Saccharothrix espanaensis DSM 44229: one gene and its partner. The main gene of each other region encodes a partner of the protein of the gene in region 2 in a complex. Links are inferred from orthologs where the notes say so. Each region holds a gene or a part of one and is shown on either strand. Other genes may lie near its edges. The genes, in order: rpsJ and nusB.

Region 1 (3,271 bases), 1.7 Mb from region 2 along the record:
CCAGGAGCCCGTAGGACTTCTCGGAGATGACCGGCGCGAGCAGGATGTCCCTGTGGTCGGGGATCACTTCTCGTCCTCCACTTCGGACGAACCGGCGACCGCCTCGGCCGAGCCCTTGCCCTGCTGGGCCTTGCTCGCCAGGAACACGTCCAGAGCGTCCTTGGTGAACACCACGTCGTCGTTGACGAGCACGTCGTAGGTGTTCAGCTGGTCCGGGGCGATGATGTGCACGTGCGTGAGGTTGCGCAGGCTGACCCACGACACTTCCTCGGTGCGCAGCAGCACGACCAGCACCCGACGGGCCTCGGTCACCGACTCCAGGACCTTGCGGGCGGTCTTCGTCGACGGGGTGTCACCCGAGACGAAGCCGCTCACCACGTGGACCTGGCCGGCGCGCGCCCGGTCGGAGAGGGCACCGCGCAGGGCGGCGGCCTTCATCTTCTTGGGGGTGCGCTGGCTGTAGTCGCGCGGCTGGGGGCCGTGCACGACGCCACCACCGGCGAACTGGGGCGCGCGGGTCGAACCCTGGCGGGCCCGGCCGGTGCCCTTCTGCCGATACGGCTTCTTGCCACCGCCGGACACCTCGCCGCGGGTCTTCGTGGAGTGCGTGCCCTGGCGGGCCGCGGCCAACTGGGCCACGACGACCTGGTGCAGCAGGGCCACGTTCGCCTGCGCGTCGAAGACGGACGGGGGCAGCTCGACGTTGCCGTCGGTCTTGCCGTCCGGGGTGCGGACCTCAACGGACGTCATGATCAGGCACCACCCTTCGCAGCGGTCTTGACGAACACGGTGCCGCCCTTGGGACCGGGCACCGCGCCCTTGATGAGCAGCAGGCCCGACTCGACGTCGACCCGGTGCACCTTCAAGTTCTGGGTGGTCACGCGCACGTGGCCCATGCGGCCCGCCATGCGCAGGCCCTTGAACACGCGGCCGGGCGTGGCGCAGCCACCGATGGAGCCGGGCGAGCGGTGCTTGCGCTGCGTGCCGTGGCTCGCGCCCAGGCCGTGGAAGCCGTGCCGCTTCATGACACCAGCGGTGCCCTTGCCCTTGCTCGTGCCGACCACGTCGACCACCACGCCGGCCTCGAAGACCTCGGCGGTGATTTCCTGGCCGACCTGGTACTCGGACGCGTCCGTGGTGCGCAGCTCCGCCAACTGCCGGCGGGGCGTGACGCCCGCCTTGGCGTAGTGGCCCGCGACGGGCTTCTTGACCTTGCGCGGGTCGATCGCGCCGAAGGCCAACTGCACGGCCGAGTAGCCGTCGTTCTCCTGGGTCCGGATCTGGGTGACCACGTTCGGCTCTGCCTTGACGACGGTGACCGGCACGATCCGGTTGTTCTCGTCGAAGACCTGAGTCATTCCGAGCTTGGTGCCCAGGAGGCCCTTAACCTGCCTGTCAGACATTGGTCTCGTTACTCTCCGCGTCCAACGCTTACTGGATGTTGACGTCGACGCTCGCCGGCAGGTCGATGCGCATGAGCGCGTCCACCGTCTTCGGCGTCGGGTCGAGGATGTCGATCAGACGCTTGTGCGTGCGCATCTCGAAGTGCTCGCGCGAGTCCTTGTACTTGTGCGGCGAGCGGATGACGCAGTAGACGTTCTTCTCAGTGGGCAGCGGCACAGGCCCGACGACCCGAGCGCCGGTGCGCGTCACGGTCTCGACGATCTTGCGCGCAGACGCGTCGATCGCCTCGTGGTCGTAGGCCTTGAGCCGGATGCGGATCTTCTGTCCCGCCATGATGGCTTGCCGTTCCTCTGCTTCTCGATACCGCTGCGGTGCGGGCAACCGGAATGAGGCCGCGAAGCCTCCGGCGCGTACCGCCCCCTATTCAGGACTGACACCTCAGCGGTGTCACGGTGCCCGGTCCACGCGGTCGGGCGTGTCGCGCCCTTGGCCACAGACCGGTCCCACTGATGAAACCTTGTGGGATTTGTCGTGCTGTTCGATCCCCTCGTGACGGAGCGGCCGGGTTCCGATGGAACCGGCCGCCCCGTGACGAGCAACCCGTCAATGGTCGCACACCGGGGTGCGCAGACCAAATCGGGGGTCGAGAAACTAGAGCGAGGTCACTTGAGGATCTTGGTGACCGAGCCCGCGCCGACCGTGCGGCCACCCTCGCGGATGGCGAACCGCAGGCCCTCGTCCATGGCGATCGGCTGGATCAGCTTCACGGCCATGGTCGTGGTGTCGCCCGGCATGACCATCTCGGTGCCCTCGGGGAGGGTCACGACGCCGGTCACGTCGGTGGTGCGGAAGTAGAACTGCGGGCGGTAGTTGTTGAAGAACGGCGTGTGGCGGCCGCCCTCGTCCTTCGACAGGATGTAGACCTGCGCGTCGAACTCGGTGTGCGGGGTCGTGGTGCCCGGCTTCACGATGACCATGCCGCGCTCCACCTCCTCGCGCTTCACGCCACGCAGCAGCAGGGCGGCGTTGTCGCCGGCCTGGCCCTCGTCGAGGAACTTCTTGAACATCTCGATCGAGGTGACCGTGGTCTTCTTCGAGGTCTCCTTGATGCCGACGATCTCGACCTCTTCGTTGACCTTGACGATGCCGCGCTCGATACGACCGGTGACCACGGTGCCGCGGCCGGTGATCGTGAACACGTCCTCGACCGGCATCAGGAACGGCCGGTCGACCTCGCGCTCGGGCTCCGGGATGTTCTCGTCCACGGCGGCCATCAGGCCGAGGAGCGCCTTGCCCCACTCGGCGTCGCCCTCGAGCGCCTTCAGCGCCGAGACGCGCACGACCGGCAGGTCGTCGCCCGGGAACTCGTACTCGGAGAGCAGCTCGCGGACCTCGAGCTCGACGAGCTCCAGGATCTCCTCGTCGTCCACCATGTCGGCCTTGTTCAGGGCCACCACGATGTAGGGCACGCCGACCTGGCGGGCCAGGAGCACGTGCTCCTTGGTCTGCGGCATCGGGCCGTCGGTCGCCGCGACCACCAGGATGGCGCCGTCCATCTGCGCCGCACCGGTGATCATGTTCTTGATGTAGTCGGCGTGACCGGGGCAGTCGACGTGCGCGTAGTGCCGGTTCGCGGTCTGGTACTCGATGTGCGCGATCGAGATCGTGATACCGCGCTGCTTCTCCTCCGGCGCCTTGTCGATCTGGTCGAACGGCGTGAAGGGGTTCAGGTCCGGGAACTCGTCGTGCAGGACCTTGGAGATCGCTGCGGTCAGCGTCGTCTTGCCATGGTCGATGTGACCGATGGTGCCGATGTTGACGTGCGGCTTCGTCCGCTCGAACTTCGCCTTCGCCACTGGATTGTCCT
Region 2 (3,135 bases):
CGCCGGGTCGATGCCCTCGGTGGACAGCAGGTGCTTCACCGCAGCACCACCCCGTCCCGCTGGTCGAACTCCTCCAGCAGCACGTGGACCTCCTCGGACCGGGCGGTGGGGACGTTCTTGCCGACGTAGTCCGCGCGGATCGGCAGTTCGCGGTGGCCCCGGTCGACCAGCACCGCGAGCTGCACGGCGCGCGGGCGGCCGTGGTCGCGCAGCGCGTCCAAGGCGGCCCGGATCGTGCGGCCGGAGAACAGGACGTCGTCGACCAGGACGACCAGGCGGTCGTCGATACCGCCATCCGGGAGCTTGGTCGTCTCAAGTGGCCGGGTCGGGCCGCGCCGCAGGTCGTCCCGATGCAGAGTCACGTCCAGGGTGCCGGTGGGTACCGCCACACCGCTGAATTCCCGGATCTTGACCGCGAGCCTGCGGGCGAGGGGCGCACCCCGGCTTGGAATCCCCATCAGGACTACCGCGGGTGCGCTGGGTGCATCGAGAGCCGTCTTCTCGATGATCTGATGGGCCATTCGGGCGACGGTACGCGCGACGTCACCGGCCGACAGGAGCTCTCGCTCCCCGGCCGGGTCCGTCGCGCCACGTTGACGTGGCGCCACGGTTGGACCTCCTTCCCCGCCTCGCTGGACGGGTCCTTAAAGGACGTCGGACACCCGGCTCAGACCGGGCTGACCAGCACCGTATCAGGCTTTCCCGGTCAATCTTCCGGGTGGTCCGGGTGGTTTGCCCCACCTGCGTCGGCGAGATCGGCTTGACCTGGCGACCACGGAGAGCAATGATTACTCTGCGTATTGATCTAAGCCTCCCCGCGGCAGTCCCCTACCGGCTGACGGGGCGAATGAACGGAGAACCGCCACATGGGCGACTACGCCAAGGCGCTGGGGGCAAAGCTCCGCGCGATCCGCCAGCAGCAGGGCTTGTCTTTGCACGGCGTCGAGCAGAAGTCCGGCGGTCGCTGGAAGGCCGTGGTCGTCGGCTCGTACGAGCGCGGCGACCGAGCCGTGACCGTGCAGAAGCTCGCCGAGCTGGCCGACTTCTACGGGGTGCCGGTCGCGGAACTGCTGCCGGAGGGCCGCGTGCCCTCCGGTGCCGAGCCCGCGACGAAGATCGTCATCAACCTGGAACGGCTGCAACAGCTGCCGGCGGAGAAGGTCGGGCCGCTCGCGCGGTACGCGGCCACCATCCAGAGCCAGCGCGGTGACTACAACGGCAAGGTGCTGTCCATCCGGACCGAGGACCTGCGCTCCCTGGCGATCATCTACGACATGACGCCGGGCGAGCTCACCGAACAGCTCATCGACTGGGGTGTGCTGCCTCCCGAGGCCCGACCGGCCAAGGAGGACTGAGCGCGACGCGAGAGAGGGCCGGCACGGCACGCCGCGGCGGCCCCTCTTCCGCACGTCCCGGTCGGGTCGGGACGTGCGGAACGGCCCCCGCGTCGAGCACGCGAGGGCCGTTCCGGGCAGAAGTGTCCTAGAGCACCGCGCGCAGCTGGTCCGCGATGACCGCGATCCGGCCCAGCACGCCGTTGACGAAGCGCGGCGAGTCGTCCGTGGAGAGCTGCTTGGCCAGCTCCACGGCCTCGTCGATGGCGACCGCGTCCGGCACGTCGGCCGCCCACAGCAGCTCGTAGAGGCCCAGCCGCAGCACGGCGCGGTCCACGCCCGGCATGCGCTGGAGCGTCCAGCCCTCGGCGTGCTCCGAGATCAGGTCGTCGATCCGGGAGCGGTGCCCGGTGACACCCTCCACCAGGCTGATCGTGTAGTCGTTGATCGGCGGCACGTCCGGCGAGCCCACCCGCTCCGCGAGCAGGGTGACCGCGTCCACACCGCGCAGATCGGCCTCGTAGAGGACGTCCACGGCCCGTTTCCGGGCCTTGCTGCGCGCTCCCACGTCAGCCGTTGACCCGGCCGAGGTACCGGCCGTCGCGGGTGTCGACCTTGATCTTCTCGCCGGTCGTGACGAACAGCGGGACCTGGATCTCGGCGTCGGTCTCCAGCGTGGCGGGCTTGGTGCCGCCGGTGCTGCGGTCGCCCTGCAGGCCCGGGTCGGTGTGCTTGATGACCAGCTCGACGCTCGTCGGCAGCTCCACGTAGAGCGCGACGCCCTCGTGGACGGCGACGATCGCCTCCTGGTTCTCCAGCATGTAGTTCGCCGCGTCGGACACCGTCTCGGCGGGGACGCTGAGCTGCTCGAACGTGTCACCGTCCATGAAGACGAAGTCGGTGCCGTCCTTGTACAGGTAGGTCATGCCCCGCTTGTCCACGGTGGCCGTCTCGACCTTGGTGCCCGCGTTGAAGGTCCGGTCCACGACCTTGCCGGACAGCACGTGCTTCAACGTGGTGCGCACGAAGGCGCCACCTTTGCCCGGCTTGACGTGCTGGAACGCGGTGACGGTCCACAGCTGGCCGTCGAGGTTCAGCACCAGGCCGTTCTTCAGGTCGTTGGTGGTGGCCACGGGGTGGGCTCTCCTGTTGTCCGGGGTGCGGGCGTCAGACGACCACTAGCTCTTTCGTGGTCAGGGTGAGGAGCTCGGGCGCGCCTTGGCGCACCACCAGCGTGTCCTCGATGCGGACCCCGCCCCGCCCGGCCAGGTACACGCCGGGTTCGACGGTGACCGCCATTCCGGGCAGAAGTGTACCGGCCCCCGCCTTGGACAGCGCCGGAGCCTCGTGGATCTGGAGGCCGACGCCGTGGCCGAGGCCGTGCAGGAACTGCTCGCCGTAGCCCGCCTCCTCGATCACGCCGCGCGCCGCCGCGTCCACCGCGTCCAGGGCGGTGCCCGGAGCGAGCGCCTGCCGACCGGCCGCCTGCGAGGCCGCGACCAGCTCGTACAGGTCCCGCTGCCAGTCCGCGGCCTGACCCACCACCAGGGTGCGGGTCATGTCGGAGTGGTAGCCGTCGACCAGGGCGCCGAAGTCCAGCTTCACGAAGTCGCCCGCGTGCACGACGGCGTCGGTCGGGCGGTGGTGCGGCACGGCGGAGTTCGCGCCGGCCGCGACGATGCTCTCGAAGCTCGGGCCGGACGCGCCGTGGTCGAGCATCCGGCTCTCCAGCTCGCGGGCGATCTCCCGCTCGGTGCGCCCGGCGCGCAGGCCGCCGTGCTCGATCAGGCCGGCCAGCGCC

Evidence for each region.
Region 1: the proteins of nusB (region 2) and rpsJ are in contact, whole or in part, in a solved structure (PDB 3D3B), measured with the Escherichia coli proteins. The link is inferred for Saccharothrix espanaensis DSM 44229 from one-to-one orthologs.

Annotation. Positions count from the first base shown.
Region 1 is NC_019673.1:8,754,416-8,757,686, forward strand. What follows is about bases 85-3,040. They hold rpsJ (30S ribosomal protein S10), read right to left. Parts: upstream 1,738-3,040; coding sequence 1,432-1,737; downstream 85-1,431. Other genes in these bases: rplD (50S ribosomal protein L4), read right to left, coding at 85-750; rplC (50S ribosomal protein L3), read right to left, coding at 753-1,403; tuf (elongation factor Tu), read right to left, coding at 2,067-3,040. Outside these bases: rplW (50S ribosomal protein L23), read right to left, coding at 1-67; more of rplD, read right to left, coding at 64-84; more of tuf, read right to left, coding at 3,041-3,260. UniProt on the Escherichia coli protein: Involved in the binding of tRNA to the ribosomes. Part of the processive rRNA transcription and antitermination complex (rrnTAC). The complex forms an RNA-chaperone ring around the RNA exit tunnel of RNA polymerase (RNAP).
Region 2 is NC_019673.1:7,060,037-7,063,171, forward strand. What follows is about bases 193-3,012. They hold nusB (transcription antitermination factor NusB), read right to left. Parts: upstream 1,903-3,012; coding sequence 1,483-1,902; downstream 193-1,482. Other genes in these bases: pyrR (bifunctional pyr operon transcriptional regulator/uracil phosphoribosyltransferase PyrR), read right to left, coding at 193-608; bldD (transcriptional regulator BldD), read left to right, coding at 867-1,355; efp (elongation factor P), read right to left, coding at 1,904-2,467; BN6_RS30450 (M24 family metallopeptidase), read right to left, coding at 2,502-3,012. Outside these bases: BN6_RS30425 (aspartate carbamoyltransferase catalytic subunit), read right to left, coding at 1-39; more of pyrR, read right to left, coding at 36-192; more of BN6_RS30450, read right to left, coding at 3,013-3,135. UniProt on the Escherichia coli protein: Part of the processive rRNA transcription and antitermination complex (rrnTAC). The complex forms an RNA-chaperone ring around the RNA exit tunnel of RNA polymerase (RNAP).